3 regions of the Cellulomonas sp. P4_D11 genome follow, and region 3 is predicted to be linked to each of the others. Evidence: riboswitches for the same ligand, from Rfam matches in the RefSeq annotation. Region 3 holds a riboswitch; each other region holds the start of a gene.

Region 1 (5,758 bases), on a different contig from region 3:
AGCGCGCCGGGCGTGCTCGCCGCGCTCGCGGCCTCGGCGACGTCGACCATCCGGGTCGGGTCCGCCGCCGTGCTGCTCGGCTCCACCAGCCCGGTCGTCGCGGCCGAGCAGTTCGGGACCGTCGCCGCGCTGCATCCCGGTCGCGTGGACCTCGGGCTGGGCCGGGCGTCGTTCCCGCCGCCGAGCAAGGGCGCCTCCGGTTCGGACGCGGCGCCGACGCCCGACGCGCCGGCCGCCGGTCCGGCGTCGGTCCCGGACGCGTCGGCCCCGACGACCGGTCGGGTGCCCGCGACATCGACGGAGGCACGCGTGGTCGACGGGCTGCTCGTGCCCGCCGCGCCGCCCTTCACGTTCGCCGACCCCGACCTCCGCGCGCGCTTCGTCGCGCAGCAGCAGTTCCTCTCCGCGGGCCGCACGCCGGGGCCGTTCCGGGACGAGCTGGCCACCGTCCTCGCGCTGCAGGCGGGGACCGCCCGCGCCGGCGAGCGGGCAGTCGCCAGCCCCGCGGTCGAGGGCTCGGAGCTCGACCTGTGGGTGCTCGCGTCCAGCGCGGGGGAGAGCGCGCGGGTGGCCGGTGAGCTCGGCCTGCCGCTCGCGGCGAACTACCACGTGAGCCCGGCGACCGTGCTGGAGACCGTCGCGGCGTACCGCGACGCCTTCACGCCCGGCGTGCTCGCGGCGCCGTACGTCGTCGTCTCGGCCGACGTGCTCGTCGCGGAGACGTCCTCCCGGGCGGCCGAGCTGGCCGACCCGTTCGCGGAGTGGGTGCTCTCGATCCGCAGCGGCGCGAGCGCGATCCCGTACCCGCGGCCGGGCAGGACGACGCCGTGGGAGCTCCGCGACGAGTCGGAGCGCGCGCTGCTGCGGGACCGGATCGACACGCGGCTGGTCGGCGACCCGGAGTCGGTGGCCCGCGGCCTGGACGCCCTGGTGCGCGCGACCGCCGCCGACGAGCTGCTCATCACCACGATCACGCACGACCCCGCGGACACGGCCCGCTCGTACGAGCTGCTCGCCCGCGCCTGGGGCCTCGGCGACGACGAGCTGGTCGGCGCCGGCGCCTCGTCCCGCACGACCTCGCGCGCCTGACCGAGACGGAGCCCGCGCTCGGTTCGCACGGACCACCCAGGCAGCCGAGCGACGCTGACGGGCTCGCAAGGGTGCGCCGGCGGGGTCGATGCAGGGATGGGTGCAGGACTCGTAGGCCCCAGGGCCACGGATGCTGCACCCATCCCTGAACCCATCGCGAGCGCTCCGGTGCGGGGAGGCGCGAGGGCGGGTCTGTGAAGGACGGTGCCGCGCGGCACGGCGCACACCCCGGCGCCGGGGCGCCGGGGTGTGCGGTCGGGTGCTCAGACGGCCGTGTGGTCGCCGATCCGGTGGTACGTGCGGTCGTGGTAGACGAGCGGGAGGGCGTCGTCGGCGATGCCGTGCTCCAGGGCCCGGACCGAGACGAGGTACGACCCGCCGACGGGCACCCGCTGCACGACGCGCCCGCGCAGCCAGGACACGGCCTCGTCGATGACGGGCTCGCCCGTCTCCAACGCGGTCCAGCCGCCGGCGGCGAACCGGTCGATGCCGCTGGTCGCGAACCGTGCCGACACGTCGTCCTGGGCGGCGGACAGGAAGCTGATCGCCAGGGTGCGCGCTCGGGACAGGGCGGGCCACGACGAGGACGTCGACGCCAGCGAGAACGCGAGCAGGGGCGGCTCGGCCGAGACGGAGATGACCGAGGTGGCCGTGAACCCGACGGGCCGCGCCTCGTCGTCGAGCAGGGTGACGACGGCGACGCCGGCGGGGTGCCGGCGGAACACGTCCTTGTAGGCCTGGGGGCTCAGCTGCGGCTCGTCCTGCTCCGCGAGGTCGGCGTCGAGCACGCGGAGGATCTCGGCGGTCATGCGGACACGACGGCCGGGTCGAGGGCGGCGCGCAGGGGAGCGAACGCGCGCTCGAGCCAGCGGTCGATCGCCGGGTCCAGGTCCGCGAGGTCGGCCTCCGTGAGGGCGAGCGCGCGGGTGGGGACGGTGGCCCCGAGCTCGACGAGCAGCGGTCGCAGGTGCACCTCGCCGGCGAGCAGGTGCGCCGGACCGCCCGAGACCACGAGCGGCACGGCGACCACGCCGGCCAGGCCGTCGGGGCCGTAGAGGTCGAGGAACGACTTGAGCAGCCCGGTGTAGGTCGCCTTGTACACGGGCGTGGCGACGACGAGCAGGCGCGCGGACGCGACCGTCGCGAGCGCGGGGTCGAGGAGCGAGCGGTCGGCCGTGAAGAGCTGGTGGCCGATCGTGGCGAGGTCGACCGTCGTGACGTCCGCGCCCTCGGCGAGCCGGTCCGCCACCTGCACGGCGGTGGCCAGGGTGCGCGACCCCGGCCTCGGGTTGCCCACGAGGGCGACGACGGAGGGGGCAGGCTGGTGGACCACGGTGGAGCTCCTTCTCGCTGCACGCTTGCCGCACCGGTCGGTACGGCCGGGTCATCTCCCGGAGCACCCCGTCGTGGAGGGGTTGCTGACCAGCGAGCCGGGGCTTCGCGCTGGTGCTCGTGACCTGGGCGGAGTTGTAGCAACGGGCGGCGGCCCGGCAAGGGCTTCTCCGGAGAATCCCGAATGACGGACAGCGGCGGGAACCGCAAGGATGCGTGTCGAGAACGTGCGACCGGCTCCGACCAGTGGACGGGAGCCCGCTGGGGGCCACGAGATCAACGGGAGCGCACCGTGAAGTACCTGCTGATGATGAAGTACTACCTCGAGGGCGTCCCGTCGATCGACACCTGGGCGCCCGAGGACGTCCGGCGACACATCCAGTTCCAGCACGACCTGGGCGCCGAGCTGGTGGCCGCCGGCGAGCTCGTCGACGGCCAGGGGCTGGCGTGGCCGGACACCGCGAAGTTCGTGCGGTCGGACGGCGTGTCCGCCCCCGAGGTGGTCGACGGCCCGTTCGCCGAGTCGAAGGAGTTCCTCGCGGGCTACTGGCTGGTCGACGTGGAGGACGAGGCCCGGGCCATCGCGATCGCCGCGCAGGCGTCGGCCGCCCCGGGGCCGGGCGGCGTGCCGCTGCGGCAGGAGTTCGAGGTCCGCGCCCTGATGAATGCGCCGGACCCTGACTGACCCGCCCGCCCCGACCGTGGACGACCTGCTGCGCGCGCTCGCGCCGCAGGTCCTCGGCGTGCTGGTCCGGCGGTCCGGGGACCTCGCGGATGCCGAGGACGCCCTGCAGGAGGCGCTGCTGGCCGCCACCACCCAGTGGCCCGAGCGCGGCGTGCCCGACAACCCGCACGCGTGGCTCGTCGTGGTCGGCAACAACAAGCTGGTGGACCGCTACCGCAGCGAGGACGCCCGGCGGCGGCGCGAGGAGCTCGTCGCCACCATGGACCTGGCGGGCGGCGCGCTCCAGGCCGACGACTCGCTGCTCCTGCTCTTCGGCTGCTGCCACCCCGCGCTCAGCGCTCCGTCGGCGATCGCCCTCACGCTGCGCTCGGTCGGCGGGCTGACCACGGCCGAGATCGCGCGGGCGTTCGTGGTGCCGGAGCCGACGATGGCCCAGCGGCTCAGCCGGGCGCGCCGGACGCTGCGGGAGCTGGCCGGCCCGTTCCGGATGCCGTCGGCGGACGACTATCCCGCGCGGCTGCGGGCCGTGCTCCGCGTCCTGTACCTGATGTTCAACGAGGGCTACGCCAGCAGCACGGGGACGGCGGTCGCCCGCGCCGACCTGGCCGTCGAGGCGCTGCGGCTGACCCGTGACCTGCACGCGAGCCTCCCCGACGACGCCGAGGTGGCCGGCCTGCTCGCGCTCGTGCTCCTCACCGACGCCCGCCGCCCCGCGCGCACCGGCCCGCACGGCGAGCTCGTCGCGCTCCCGGACCAGGACCGGAGCCGGTGGGACCGCGCGATGATCGACGAGGGCGTGGCGCTGGTCGAGGGGGCCTTGGCGCGCGGCACGGTCGGCGAGTACCAGCTGCAGGCCGCGATCGCGGCGGTGCACGACGAGGCGCCGACCGCCGACGAGACCGACTGGCCCCAGCTGCTGGCCCTGTACGGCCTGCTCGAGCGCATGACCGGCAACCCGATGGTGACCCTGAACCGGGCGGTCGCCCTGGCGATGGTCCACGGCCCGGAGGCCGGCCTCGCGCTGCTGGACCAGCTCGACGGGCCGCTCGCGGGTCACCACCGCCTCGCCGCGGTGCGCGGTCACCTGCTCGAGCGGGCGGGCCGGCCGGACGAGGCCGCCGAGCAGCTGCTCGCGGCGTCCCGGGGGACCACGAGCCTGGCGGAGCGGGACTACCTGCGGCTGCAGGTGGCGCGCCTGCGGCACGCTCCGGCAGGCTGCTCGTCGTGACCATCGACGCGCACATCCTGCTCTCGCCCGCCGTGACCAACCTGCGCGACATCGGCGGGCGTCCGACCGCCGACGGCGGCACGGTCGCGACGGGGGTGGCCTACCGGTCGGCCGAGCTCGCGGACACCGCGGTCGCGACGGACCCGTCGCTGGCGAGTCTTGCGATCCGCACCGTGGTCGACCTCCGCACGCAGGACGAGCGGTCGGGTCGGCCGGACCAGCTGCCCGCGGGGGCGACGCTGCTCGTGCTCGACGCGCTCGCGGACCTGCCGAGCGGTGCGGCCGCCCAGCTGCCGGAGCTGCTGGGCGGCGGCGGCTTCGACGCGCTGGCCCAGCTCGACCTCGCCGGGCAGATGGTCGCCGTCTACCGGCACCTCGTCGTCGGCGACACCGCCAGGACCGCGTACGCGGCGTTCGTGCGGACGGTCGTCGACCCCACCCGCACGCCCGTGCTCTTCCACTGCACCGCGGGCAAGGACCGCACCGGGTGGGCCGCGACGATCCTGCTGCTCGCGGCGGGCGTCGACGAGGCGGGCGCGATGGACGAGTTCCTCGCGGTCAACCCGGCGGTCCGAGAGACGTTCGCGCCGCTCCTGCAGCAGCTGGCGTCGGCCGGCGGCGACCCCGAGCTCCTGCGGCCGCTGCTGGAGGTGCGCGCGGAGTACCTGCAGGCCGCGCTCGACCAGCTGCACGAGCGGTTCGGGACGTTCGACGCCTACCTGCGCGACGGGCTCGGGCTGGGCGACGTGGAGGTCGAGACCCTCCGCAGGACGCTGCGCTCGGACGGGTGAGCGTTGGACCGTTCGGGTGGTCCGATATGTCCGATCTTGCCGACTCACCCGGTCGGGCCCACGATGGCCAGATCGCACCTCCCGCGACGCAGCGTCGTCTGATCCCAGGCGCCGAGGGAAAGGCACGCCTGTGGCCGACGAGATCATCTCCCCCATCCGACGGGGCGCGCACGACATCGCACGGGAGCGGGACCGGATCCGTCGCCGGCGCGTCTACCGGATGGCCGCGGTCCTGTTCGCCCTCCAGGCGTACGTGATCATCACGGCCTTCATGAACCGGCCGCTCGTGCCGCCGATGCCGACCATCGACCCGCTGGTCCTGGTCCCGGTGCTGTTCTTCGCGGCGCTGCTGCTCCTGCTCGTCGGGACCCAGATGGGGTCCGCCCGGTCGCCGCACGTGGTGTACAGGCCCGAGCAGGTGGACGTCCGGCTCGACGACGTCATCGGCATCGACCCCGTCAAGGAGGACGTGCGCCGGTCGATCGACCTCTTCCAGACCCACCGCCAGTTCGCCGAGCAGATGGGCGGCACCCCGCGGCGCGGCCTGCTGTTCGAGGGGCTGCCCGGCACGGGCAAGACGATGACGGCCAAGGCGATGGCGGCCGAGGCAGGCGTCCCGTTCCTCTTCGTGTC
Region 2 (5,758 bases), on a different contig from region 3:
CTCGGCGGTGAACGGCGTGCCGTCGGAGAAGGTGACGTCGTCGCGCAGCGTGAACGTGAACTGCGTCGAGTCGGCGTTCGCCTCCCACGCCGTGGCCAGCCACGGCCGCAGCGAGCCGTCGGCGGGGTCCTGCCAGAGCAGGGAGTCCACCAGCTGCCGGGTCACGTACAGGGTGTCGTTGCCCGAGCCGATGCCGGCGGGGTTGATCGAGATCGGGTCGTTGCCGATGGCGAACGTCAGGTCGCCGCCGTCGACCGCCTCGGCGGCGGACGCGGACGAGGTCTCCGAGGCCTCCGGCCCGCCCGACGAGCAGGCGGCGAGGAGGAGGCCGGTGGTGGCGAGGCCGGCGAGGAGGCCGGCGTGACGGCGCGAGGGTCGTCGGACAGACATGGGTGGTGCTCCTTGCTGAGGGTGGGTGACGGGGTGCTAGTTGGACCGGCAGGCTCAGTCACGTCGACAGGAGGTCACGACGCACCCCCTTCGCCCGTGCGCACGCGCGCCCCGGGGATCGCGGAGAGCAGCTCAGCGGTGTACGGGTCGGTGGGTTGGGCGAACACGGCCTCGACCTCGCCCTGCTCGACCACCCGGCCGCGCTGCAGGACGGCGACCTCGTGGGCCACCTGCCGGACGACCGCCAGGTCGTGGGAGATGAACAGGTAGCTCAGCCCGAGCTCGGACTGCAGGTGGGCCAGCAGGTCGAGGATCTGCGCCTGGACGGAGACGTCGAGCGCGGACACGGGCTCGTCGAGCACGACCAGCTCCGGGTTCAGCGCGAGGGCCCGGGCGATGGCCACGCGCTGGCGCTGCCCGCCGGACAGCTCCGCGGGTCGCCGGTGCAGCACGGTGCGGGGCAGCGCGACGACGTCGAGCAGCTCGGCGGCGCGGGCGGCGCGCTCCGCGCGCGACCCGACGCCGAACGCCTGCAGCGGCTCCGTGATGATCCGCTGGACCGGGTAGCGGGGGTCGAGAGACGCGTACGGGTTCTGGTAGACCACCTGCATCCGCCGGCGCAGCAGACGCAGGGCCGCTCCGCGGGTGTGCGTGACGTCCGCCCCGTCCACCAGGACCGAGCCCGCGGTGGCGTCGGTCAGCCGCAGCGCGAGCCGCGCGGTGGTCGACTTGCCCGAGCCGGACTCGCCGACCAGCGCAAGGGTGCGGCCCCGGGGGAGCACGAACGAGACGTCGTCCACCGCCCGCAGCGTGCCGCCGCCGGCGGACCGGGGGAGAGCGAACTCCTTGCTGAGGTGCCGGACCTCGAGCGCGGGCACGGCCGTGGGTGGCACAGGCGCGGCGATCGGGCGCGCCCCGCGCAGGCTCGGCGCCGCGGCCAGCAGCGCGCGGGTGTAGGGGTCGCTCGGCGAGCCGAGCACCTGGTCGGGCGTGCCCTCCTCGACCACCCGCCCCTGGGACATGACGACGATCCGGTCCGCGCGGTCCGCGGCGACGCCGAGGTCGTGCGTGATGAGGAGCACGCCCGTCCCGGTCCCGGTCGTCAGCTGCTCGAGGTGGTCGAGGATCTGGCGCTGCACGGTGACGTCGAGCGCGCTCGTCGGCTCGTCGGCCACCAGCAGGCGTGGCTGCGCCGCGAGCGCGATGGCGATGAGCACGCGCTGCCGCATGCCGCCGGACAGCTCGTGCGGGTACTGCCGGGCCCGGACCTCCGGGTCGCTCAGCCCAGCCCGGCGGAGGGCCTCGACGGCCTCGATGGCGGCGTTCCTGCGGTCGGCGAGGCCGTGGATGCGCAGCACCTCGGCCACCTGCTCGCCCACGCGGGTGACGGGGTTGAGCGAGACGGTCGGGTCCTGCGGGACCAGCCCGACGAGCAGGCCGCGGACGGTGCGCAGCTCGCGCTGCGAGGCGCGCGCCATGTCGTGGCCCAGCAGGTCGATGCTGCCGTGGTCGATGACGGCGGCGGGGGCGAGCAGCCGGACCACGGCCGCGGCGGTGGTCGACTTGCCGGACCCGGACTCACCTACCACGGCGACCGTCTCGCCCGCGTCGACGTGCAGCGACACGTCCCGGACCGCGCGGACCGTCCCGCGGCGGGCCTGGTAGGCGACCGCGAGGTCGGTGACGGTGAGCAGGCGCTCGCTCATGCCGCACCTCCGTCCGGGCGGTCGAGGGCACGGGAGATCCGGCCGGCGGCCAGCACGCTGACGGCGATGGTCAGGCCGGGCAGCGTCGTCAGCCACCAGGACGTCCGCAGGTAGTCGCGGCCTCCGGACACGAGCGCACCCCATTCCGGCGCGGGCGGCGGGGCGCCATAGCCGAGGAAGCTCAGGGCCGACACGGCCAGGATCGCCGCCCCGAGCTGGAGGGCGGCCAGGACCACCACGGGCCCGGCGGCGTTGGGCAGCACGTGGCGGAACAGGACGGACCACCACCGGCTGCCGCCCGCGTGCGCGGCCTCCACGTACACCGAGGACCGCACCCGCAGCACCTCGGAGCGCATGATGCGCGCGACCGTGGCAACGCTGGCCAGGCCGACGGCGATCGCGACCTTGACGGTGCCGAAGCCGAGCGCCGTGATGAGCGCGAGCGAGAGCAGGAGCGCCGGGATGGACAGCAGCACGTCGACCGCGCGCATCACGACATCGTCGAACAGGCCGCCGACGAAGCCGGCCACCAGGCCGACGAGCGCGCCGACCAGCAGGCCGACCCCGACGGCGACGAGCGCGGCCTCGAGGGTCAGCTGCGTGCCGTGCACCACCCGCGTGTACAGGTCGCGGCCCAGCTGGTCGGTGCCGAACCAGTGCGCCGCCGACGGTGCCTGCAGCTTGTCGGCCGGCACGCCCGTGAGCGGGTCGCCGGGGGCGAGCACCTGCGGCACGAACGCGGCCACCAGCACGAGGGCGAGCCAGGCGATGGCGAGCAGCAGCCCGGGCCGGTGCGCGAGCTCGCCCACCCAGGCGAGCCGTCCGGGGGTCGCGGCGTCCTGCCGGTCGCGCAGCGCGTCCGCCAGGCGGTCGGCCGAGGTGGCGGCGAAGTCGTCGGCTGCCGGCCTCTGGTCGAGGACGTCGGTCATCTCACACCCCCGCCGTCACGGGCCGGCGGGCCGGCGCGGCCTCGGCGGGCGCCGCGGCGGGCCTCGGCTGCCGCGACCGCCGGACGATCCTCGGGTCGAGCAGCGGGTACAGCAGGTCGACCGCGAGGTTGACCAGCACGAACACGGCGGCGGCGAAGAGCACGATGCCCTGCACCACGGGGATGTCCTGGGCGCCGACCGAGGTGGCGGTGAGTCGGCCGATCCCGGCGCGGGAGAACACGGTCTCGGTGACCACCGCGCCCGCGAGGAGCTCGCCGATGACCAGGCCGACCACCGTGAGCGCGGGCAGCGAGGCGTTGCGCAGCGCGTGCCGGAAGTGCACGCGCCCCGGTCCGGCGCCCTTGGCGCGCGCGGTGTCGACGTACGGCTGGCCCAGGGTGTGCCGCAGGGAGCGGGAGAGCATCTGCGCGATGAGCGCGGCGGTCGGCACCGCGAGGGTCACGGCGGGCAGCACGATCGAGGCGAACCCCTTGTTGCCCACGGCCGGGAAGATCGGGTTCGCGAACGAGAACCACTGCACGAGCATCAGACCGAACCAGAAGGACGGGATGGCGACGCCGAGCGGCGGGAGGCCCAGCAGCGCGTTGGCCAGGCCACGGCTGCGGGCAAGGGTGGCGACGACCGCCAGCCCGCCGCCCAGCACCAGCGCCAGCACGAACGCCGCGCCGGCGATGGCGGCCGTGGGCGGGATCGCCTCGGCGATCAGCGCCGCCACGGGCCGGTGCAGGACGACGGACGTGCCGAGGTCGCCGCGCAGCAGGGCGCCCAGCTGCGTCACGTACTGCACGGGCAGCGGCTGGTCCAGCCCGTACTGCGCCCGCAGCGCGTCCAGCTGCTCGGGCGTGACGTCGGACGACTCGCCCCCGTACATGAGCGAGACGGGGTCGCCGGGCAGCGCGTAGAGCACGACGAACGCCACCGACCAGGCGGCCCAGAGCACCAGGACCGCCTGCCCGAGGCGGGTGGCGACGTAGCGGTTCATCTCACGTCCCGGAAGGAGGCGTGCATCGGAGGTCCTCGATCTGCCGGACCGGGTCCGACGGGTCTGTGCTTGCACGGCGGGCGCCGTGCCGGGTCGTCACCTGGAGCACCCCGTCACGCGAAGGGTTGCTGCCCGACCAACCAGGGTTTGACGTCGGGGCTCGAGACCGCGGCGAAGGTAGGCACGCCGTCCGCCGTCGTCAACGGTCCTGTCGGACGTCTCAGTAGATGGACACGGCGCCCGTATCCCGGAATGTGAGAACGCGGGAGTGATCGTTGACATCTCGGTCGGCCGCGCCGGACCCTCCAGCGCCGCGCTGACCAGCGCACGGCCCTCGCCCTGCCAGAGGAGACCGACCATGACCGACACCACCTCCCGCGCCGGCGCGCCGGCCGAGCACCTGAGCCTCGAGGAGGCCGCGGCCCTGGCGCCCGTGGTGAGCCCGACGGAGGCCGCCGAGCGCGTGGCCGCGGGCGCCTTCCTCGTCGACGTGCGCAGCGAGCTCGGGCGCTCCCGCACGGGCGCCATCCCCGGCGCGACGGTCGCCGACCGGTACGCGATCGAGGAGGAGTTCGACCTCACCGCCGCCACCAGGCACGCGCCCGTCGTGTCCCTGGACACGCCGATCGTGGTCGTCTGCGGCTCGGTGCGCGGGTCCGGGCCGGTCGCCGCCGAGCTCCGGGCCAGGGGCTTCACCGACGTCGTCCACGTCGAGGGCGGCTTCCCCGCGTGGAAGGACGCCGGGCTGCCGGCCGAGGCGCCCGTCGGATGACCACCCCGTCCACCGCGTTCCTCGACGAGCTCCGTGCGCTCACCGAGCGACGTCGCGCCTCGTTCGTGCCGCTGACCTCGCCGTTCGCGGGCGCCGACGAGCCCGCGCGCGCCCGCGTGCGGGCGGCGGCGAAGGCGGGGGAGTCGGACGTGCTCGACGTGGCCCACGCGATCCACGCGCACCCGGAGGAGGCGTTCCGCGAGGTCCGCTCGGTCGCCACGGTCGCGGACCTGCTGGGCCGGCACGGCGTGCCCTCCACGGTGGGCTCGCACGGGTTGTCGACGTCGCTGCGGGCCGGCCTGACCGCCGACGGACCCGACGACGGCGCGCCGCGCGCGGAGGCCGGCCCGACGATCGCGATCCTCGCCGAGTACGACGCCCTGCCCGGCCTCGGTCACGCGTGCGGCCATCACCTGATCGTGGGCGCGGCGGCGGGAGCGTTCCTCGCGCTGCGGCAGGCTGTCGCGGACGGGCTCGAGCTGCCCGGCCGGGTGCTGCTGCTGGGCACGCCCGCGGAGGAGGGCAGCTCGGGCAAGGAGATCCTGGCGCGCAACGGGTTCTTCGCGGGGGTCGACGCCGCGATCATGGTCCACCCGTTCGGCTACGACGTCGTCGACCACCCGTTCCTCGGCCGGCGGCAGCTCCGCGTGACGTACCGCGGGGTTGCCGCGCACGCGTCGGCCAGCCCGTTCATGGGCCGCAACGCTCTGGACGCCGTGGCGTTGAACTACCAGGCCGTCGCGATGCTGCGTCAGCACCTCCCGCCGAGCGACCGCGTGCACGGCGTGGTGCTGGAGGGCGGCACCCGGCCGAGCGTCGTGCCCGAGCGGGCGACCGTCGAGTACTACGTGCGGTCGGCGAGCCCGGCCACGCTCAAGGACCTGTCGGAGCGTCTCGCGGACATCGCCCGGGGAGCCGCGCTGGCCACCGGCACGACGGCCGAGCTCGTGTGGGACGC
Region 3 (5,758 bases):
CTGTCCGTCATGGACCGAGCATCCCGCGCACCTCCGACATGCGGTACCGGCGCGGCGTGCCTACGGTGGCCCGGCCGCCGCGATCAGCAGCCCCGCGGGCGTGCCACCCGAGGAGGAACGCATGACGAACGAGGACCAGCAGGCCAAGGTCGCGGGACTGATCAAGGACGCGCGGATCGCGATGCTCACCACGGTGTCGGCGGACGGCTCGCTGGTGAGCCGGCCCATGGGTGTGCAGGACGTGGACTTCGACGGGGACCTGTGGTTCTTCGCCGAGGAGGGCAGCCACAAGGTGCACGAGGTCGAGGGCGGCAGCCCCGCCAACGCGGCCTTCGCGGACTCGACGGCCTGGGTCTCGGTCTCCGGTCGCGCCGAGGTGGTCCGCGACCGCGCCAAGATCAAGGAGCTGTGGGGCACCTCCGCCGAGGCCTGGTTCCCCGACGGTCCGGAGACTCCCGGCGTGGTCCTGGTCGTGCTCCGCGGGGAGACGGCGGAGTATTGGCACGCCAAGGGCGGCCGCCTGACCACCGCGTTCAGCCTGGTCAAGGCCAAGGTGACCGGCGAGCGCTACGACGGCGGCGAGAACGAGACCGTCCGGCTCTGAGCGGTCACATCGACGCGACGAGGTTGACCAGCAGCGCGATGATCACGGTCCCGAACAGGTAGCTGAGCAGCGCGTGCCCGAGCGCGGTCCGGCGCATCGACGACGAGCCCAGGTCGGTGTCGGAGATGGCGAAGCTCATGCCGACGGTCACGGCGACGTACGCGAAGTCGGTGTACCGCGGCGCCTCTCGCATGTGGAAGTCGATCCCACCGGCGCCGTCGGTCAGGTACATGCGCGCGTACCGCAGCGCGAACACCGTGTGGATCGCGGCCCACGACGCCAGCACGCTGGCGAGCACGGCGATCGTCGGCAGCAGCTGGCCGATCTCCTTCTCGACCAGCACGACGACGACCCCGACCAGGGTGACCAGCGCCGCGGCGAGGACGACGGCGTGCGCGCCGAACCGGGTGGGCTCCTCGCGCGTGGCGTGCGACGCGGTGTCGTCGGGACCCATCGGCGCGACCGCCGCCCAGGTCCACACGACGAACACCGCGGCCACGGTCGCCCAGCCGGCGAGGACCGCGGCGACCGCCGACGTCCAGCCGACGACGGCGGCGACGACCACCCCGGCCAGCACTCCGACCAGGAGTCGGACCAGCGACGACGAGTTGCTCACGCCGCCAGTGTTCCGCTCCCGACGGCGGGATCAGGGAGGTGTCACCCCAGTGTGTCGAGCGCCTGCGTCAGGTCGTCGATGAGGTCCGCCGGGTCCTCGAGGCCCACCGACAGCCGCACGGTCGACTCGCCGATGCCGACGGCCGCGCGCCCCTCGGGGCCCAGCTTGCGGTGCGTCGTCGTCGCCGGGTGCGTGACCATCGACTTGGCGTCGCCGAGGTTGTTGGAGATGTCGACGATCCGCAGCGCGTCGAGCACGCCGAACGTCACCTTCTTGGCGACGTCGGGCTGCGCGCCCGCCGGCACTGCGAGGTTGAACGTCACGACGGTCCCGCCGCCGGACTGCTGCGCGAGCGCGAGCTCGTGCTGCGGGTGGCTCGCCAGGTACGGGTAGCGGACCAGCGACACGCCGGGCTGCTGCTCGAGCCAGGTCGCCACCTGCAGGGCCGACGCCGTCTGGTGCCGCACGCGCAGCGACAGCGTCTCGAGGCCCTTGAGCAGCACCCACGCGTTGAACGCCGACAGCGACGGCCCGGTGTTCCGGATGAGCGTCTGCACCGGCCCGTGGATGTACTCGTCGGTGCCCAGGATCGCGCCGCCGAGCACCCGCCCCTGGCCGTCGATGTGCTTGGTCGCCGAGTACACGACGACGTCCGCGCCGAGCTCGAGGGGCCGCGAGAGCACCGGGGTGGCGAACACGTTGTCGACGACGACGGTCGCGCCGGCGGCGTGCGCCAGCCGGCTGACGGCGGCGATGTCGACCAGGTCCTGCATGGGGTTGGACGGCGTCTCGAAGAACACGACGTCCGCCGGCGTCGAGAGCGCCTCCTCCCACTGCGAGAGCTCGTGCCCGTCGACGTAGTCGGTGCGCACGCCCCACTTGGCCAGGATCTCCTCGAAGATCACGACGGTCGACCCGAACAGCGCGCGCGCGGACACGATGCGCGACCCCGACTGCACGAGCGCGGCGAGCGACGTGAACACCGCGGACATGCCCGACGCCGTCGCGAACGCCGCCTCGGCGCCCTCGAGCAGCCGCAGGCGCTCCTCGAACGTGGACACCGTCGGGTTGTTGTAGCGGCTGTAGAGGAACCGGTCGGCCTCGCCGGCGAACGCGGCCTCGGCCTCCGCGGCGGCGTCGTAGACGTACCCCTGCGTCAGGAAGATCGCCTCGGAGGTCTCCTGGAACTGCGAGCGGACCAGCCCGCCGCGCACGGCGAGGGTGTCGGGCCGCAGGTCGGTGCGCGGGGCGCGGCGGTCGTCCCAGTCGCCGGGGCCGGGGACGCGCCGGGGGTTCACGCCTGCCGCCACGGCAGGCCGGCGGCGCGCCAGCCGGAGTGACCGCGGTGACCGTCGGGGCCGACGTCACCCTCGAAGCCCTCGAGCACGTTGTAGGCCGGGCCCAGGCCCGCGGCGGTCGCGGCCTGCGCGGCGGCGATCGACCGGACGCCGGAGCGGCACAGGAACACCACGGGTCGACCGGCCCCGACGCCGGCGTCGGCGAGCTGCTTGAGGAACTGTGGGTTGGGCCGTCCCGACGGGTAGGAGACCCACTCGACCAGGGCCGCGCGCCCGTCGAGCGCCGCGGAGTCGGGGATGCCGACGTACCGCCACTCGGCGTCCGTGCGGACGTCGACGAGCACGGCGGTCTCGTCGGACGTCAGGAGGTCCCAGGCCTGCTGGGGGGTCAGGTCACCGGCGTAGCTCATCAACGGCCTCGTCTCATCGGTCCTGGCGGTAGCACCCTCGGCCGGGCACGTGGTGCCCGCGGGTTGCTGCGGCGTCGTCGAGCCAGATCTCTCAGCCGCTCTGGATGGTGCCGGTGATGCTACGCGCGGTCGGCAGGTCCGAACCAACTGGTGGACACGGTGTCCCGTCAGGCGAGACGAACCGCGCGGTGCGTTGACAGGTGCCGCGGGCTGCCGCGACCCTCGTTGCAGGTCATGAGCGCCAGCGTCAAGCCCCGGCTCGCTGGCCGGCAACCCTCCTCCGCGGTGGGGTGCCCCGGGTGACGACCTGGCCGCGCCCCGTCCGGGGTTCGGCAAGCGCGGGGTCCCACCTGTCGAGGGTGTCCCCCCGGAACGTGTCGGAGGACCACCATGACCATCATCGCCGAGCGCACCTCGTGTGCTTCCGTCGACGTCGTGGGTGCGCTGCTCCCCGTCGTCGGCGGCACCACCACCGTCCCGCTCGTGGACGGCACCCAGCGCGTGTACGCCAACCTCGACTACGCCGCCAGCGCGCCCGCGCTCGAGGCTGTCGCGGCGCGCGTGACCGAGGTGCTGCCGCTCTACGCCTCCGTGCACCGCGGCGCCGGGTACCTGTCGCAGGTGTCCACCGCGCTGTACGAGTCCGCGCGGCAGACGATCGCGCGGTTCGTCGACGCGCGTCCCGACGACGTCGCGATCATCACGCGCAACACCACGGACTCCCTCAACCTGCTGGCCGGCGTCGTGCCGTCCGGCGGTCGGGTGCTGGTGCTGGACGTCGAGCACCACGCCAACCTGCTGCCCTGGGTGCAGTCGTCCGAGCGGCACGGCAACCGCACGACGATCCTGCCCATCCGCGACACCGTGGCCGCGACCCTCGATGCCCTGCGCGCCGAGCTCGCCCGGCAGCCGTACGCCCTGGTCACCGTCACGGGCGCCTCCAACGTGACGGGGGAGGCGCTGCCGATCGACGAGGTCGTCGCACTCGCCCACGCCGAGGGCGCCCGGGTCGCGGTCGACGGCGCGCAGCTGGTCCCGCACCGGGGCTTCTCGCTGACGTCGACGGACGCCGACTACGTCGCCTTCTCGGGCCACAAGACGTACGCACCGTTCGGCGCGGGGGCCCTCGTCGGCCGCCGCGACTGGCTCGACACGGGCACGCCGTACCTCGCAGGGGGAGGTGCGGTGCGCGACGTGCGGACCGATCGGACGGTCTGGCAGCCGGCGCCGGCGCGGCACGAGGCGGGCTCGCCGAACGTGCTCGGCGCGATCGCCCTGGCCGAGGCGTGCGACCAGCTGGCGGCCCTCCCCGCCGGCGCCCTCGCCGCGCACGAGGAGGCGCTGCGGGCGCGGCTCGTCGAGGGGCTCTCGGGCATCGACGGTGTCGAGATCGCGCGCATCTGGCCGGACTCCGCGGCGCCGGTCGGCGTCCTCACGTTCACCGTGCCGGGTCACGACCCGGGCCTGGTCGCCGCGTACCTCGCCGCCGAGCACGGCATCGGCGTCCGCGACGGCCGCTTCTGCGCGCACCCGCTGCTCGCGCACCTCGGCGCGTCGGGCGGCGCCATCCGCGCGTCGGTGGGCGTCGGGACGACGAGCGAGGCCGTCGACCGCCTGGTCGAGGCGCTCACCGCGTACCTCGCGTCAGGTCCGGCCGTCCGGTACGAGGTGGTCGACGGCTGCTGGGCGGTCGTCGACGACACGCGCCCGCTGCTCGCCGTGCACGGCCTGGACCACCTGGCCGCGACAGCCGCAGCCGCCTGCGGCCCGGCCCTGGACGACTGACCGCCGCCCTGCCACCCCCCGGCCCGCCCGACCGAGAACGTCACTTCGCCGCCAGAACGTCACTTCGAGGTGCCGTTCTCCCGGCGAAGTGACGTTCTCGCGATCGGATCGGGCGACGATGGGGAGAATGGGCCGGTGACCGAGCCCGAGCAGCTGCCCGTCGTCCCGCGCATCGGGGTGCTCGGCGTGCTCGCGTTCGTTTGCGAGCTCGCGATGATCGCTCTGCTGGCGGTGGCTGGCTGGCGGCTCGGATCGAGCACCCTCGCCTCGATCGCGCTCGCGGTCGGGTTCTGCGTGGTGGCGATCGGGATCTGGGCGCGATGGATGGCGCCGGCATCGGCACACCGCCTCCGACGCGGGCCGCGGGTCGCCGCGCAGACGGCGCTGTTCGTCGCGGTCGGCGCCGTCTGCATCTCCGCCGGCCTCACCGCGTGGGGCATCGCCTTCGCCATCGTCGCGTCGGCGGTGTTCGCCGGCGCGAAGGACACCGATCCCGCACAGCGCCCCTGACCCGACCGAGACGCCGGGCGCCGGATCCCGTCGCGAGAAGGTCGACCCGGCTCTCGGGGACCACCGGCCGGATCCGCCCGCGAGGTCGTGAGTTCGAGACGAAGTCGCGAGCTGCAACGCACGACTTCGTCGCAGACTCACGACCTCGCCGCGGCCGGGTGCATCCGGGGGCCGGGGGTCGGGCGAAGAGGGGACAGGGCGCCTTCCGGTGCCCGCGCGGCGCGGCGCAGGGGCGTCGGCCGCGACCGTCGTCCGCAGGAGCCCACCATGAGGATCCGTCGCACGCTCTCCGTCCTGGTCGCCGCCGGTGTCGTCGCCGGCGGGGGGCTCGCCCTCGCGCCCGCCGCGAGCGCCGAGGCCCCACCCACCGGCACGTCCAGCCTGGCGGCGCTGCTGGCGTCGGACGGCGACACGTTCGACCACAACTGGCGGGACTTCGACATCCTCGACCAGGCGGTCGGCGCGGTCCTGGCCGCGAAGCCGTCGAGCCCGGTCGCGGTGCTCGCCGACGGCACGGTCCCGCTCACGGCGTTCC

What was found. Region 3 has a riboswitch for S-adenosylmethionine ahead of AC1DT4_RS07720 (aminotransferase class V-fold PLP-dependent enzyme). Riboswitches for the same ligand answer to the same signal wherever they lie in the genome.
Region 1: linked by a shared signal. The riboswitch ahead of AC1DT4_RS12880 (NADPH-dependent FMN reductase) and the one ahead of AC1DT4_RS07720 (aminotransferase class V-fold PLP-dependent enzyme) in region 3 are both predicted to bind S-adenosylmethionine.
Region 2: linked by a shared signal. The riboswitch ahead of AC1DT4_RS18980 (ABC transporter permease) and the one ahead of AC1DT4_RS07720 (aminotransferase class V-fold PLP-dependent enzyme) in region 3 are both predicted to bind S-adenosylmethionine.

The regions. Positions count from the first base shown of each region.
Region 1 is NZ_JBFUIK010000018.1:51,353-57,110, reverse strand. Features, by position in the region: gene AC1DT4_RS12890 (LLM class flavin-dependent oxidoreductase) at 1-1,089, shown strand, start outside; gene AC1DT4_RS12885 (flavin reductase family protein) at 1,353-1,898, opposite strand; gene AC1DT4_RS12880 (NADPH-dependent FMN reductase) at 1,895-2,422, opposite strand; SAM riboswitch class IV at 2,439-2,547, opposite strand; gene AC1DT4_RS12875 (YciI family protein) at 2,714-3,106, shown strand; gene AC1DT4_RS12870 (RNA polymerase sigma factor) at 3,087-4,334, shown strand; gene AC1DT4_RS12865 (tyrosine-protein phosphatase) at 4,331-5,125, shown strand; gene AC1DT4_RS12860 (AAA family ATPase) at 5,256-5,758, shown strand, end outside.
Region 2 is NZ_JBFUIK010000049.1:4,937-10,694, reverse strand. Features, by position in the region: gene AC1DT4_RS18995 (ABC transporter substrate-binding protein) at 1-390, opposite strand, end outside; gene AC1DT4_RS18990 (dipeptide ABC transporter ATP-binding protein) at 465-2,096, opposite strand; gene AC1DT4_RS18985 (ABC transporter permease) at 2,093-3,025, opposite strand; gene AC1DT4_RS18980 (ABC transporter permease) at 3,027-4,028, opposite strand; SAM riboswitch class IV at 4,089-4,196, opposite strand; gene AC1DT4_RS18975 (rhodanese-like domain-containing protein) at 4,387-4,800, shown strand; gene AC1DT4_RS18970 (M20 family metallopeptidase) at 4,797-5,758, shown strand, end outside.
Region 3 is NZ_JBFUIK010000009.1:47,211-52,968, forward strand. Features, by position in the region: gene AC1DT4_RS07695 (hypothetical protein) at 1-11, opposite strand, end outside; gene AC1DT4_RS07700 (pyridoxamine 5'-phosphate oxidase family protein) at 122-604, shown strand; gene AC1DT4_RS07705 (DUF1345 domain-containing protein) at 609-1,220, opposite strand; gene AC1DT4_RS07710 (O-succinylhomoserine sulfhydrylase) at 1,262-2,455, opposite strand; gene AC1DT4_RS07715 (rhodanese-like domain-containing protein) at 2,515-2,928, opposite strand; SAM riboswitch class I at 2,939-3,039, opposite strand; SAM riboswitch class IV at 3,159-3,273, shown strand; gene AC1DT4_RS07720 (aminotransferase class V-fold PLP-dependent enzyme) at 3,319-4,713, shown strand; gene AC1DT4_RS07725 (YrdB family protein) at 4,849-5,223, shown strand; gene AC1DT4_RS07730 (fasciclin domain-containing protein) at 5,491-5,758, shown strand, end outside.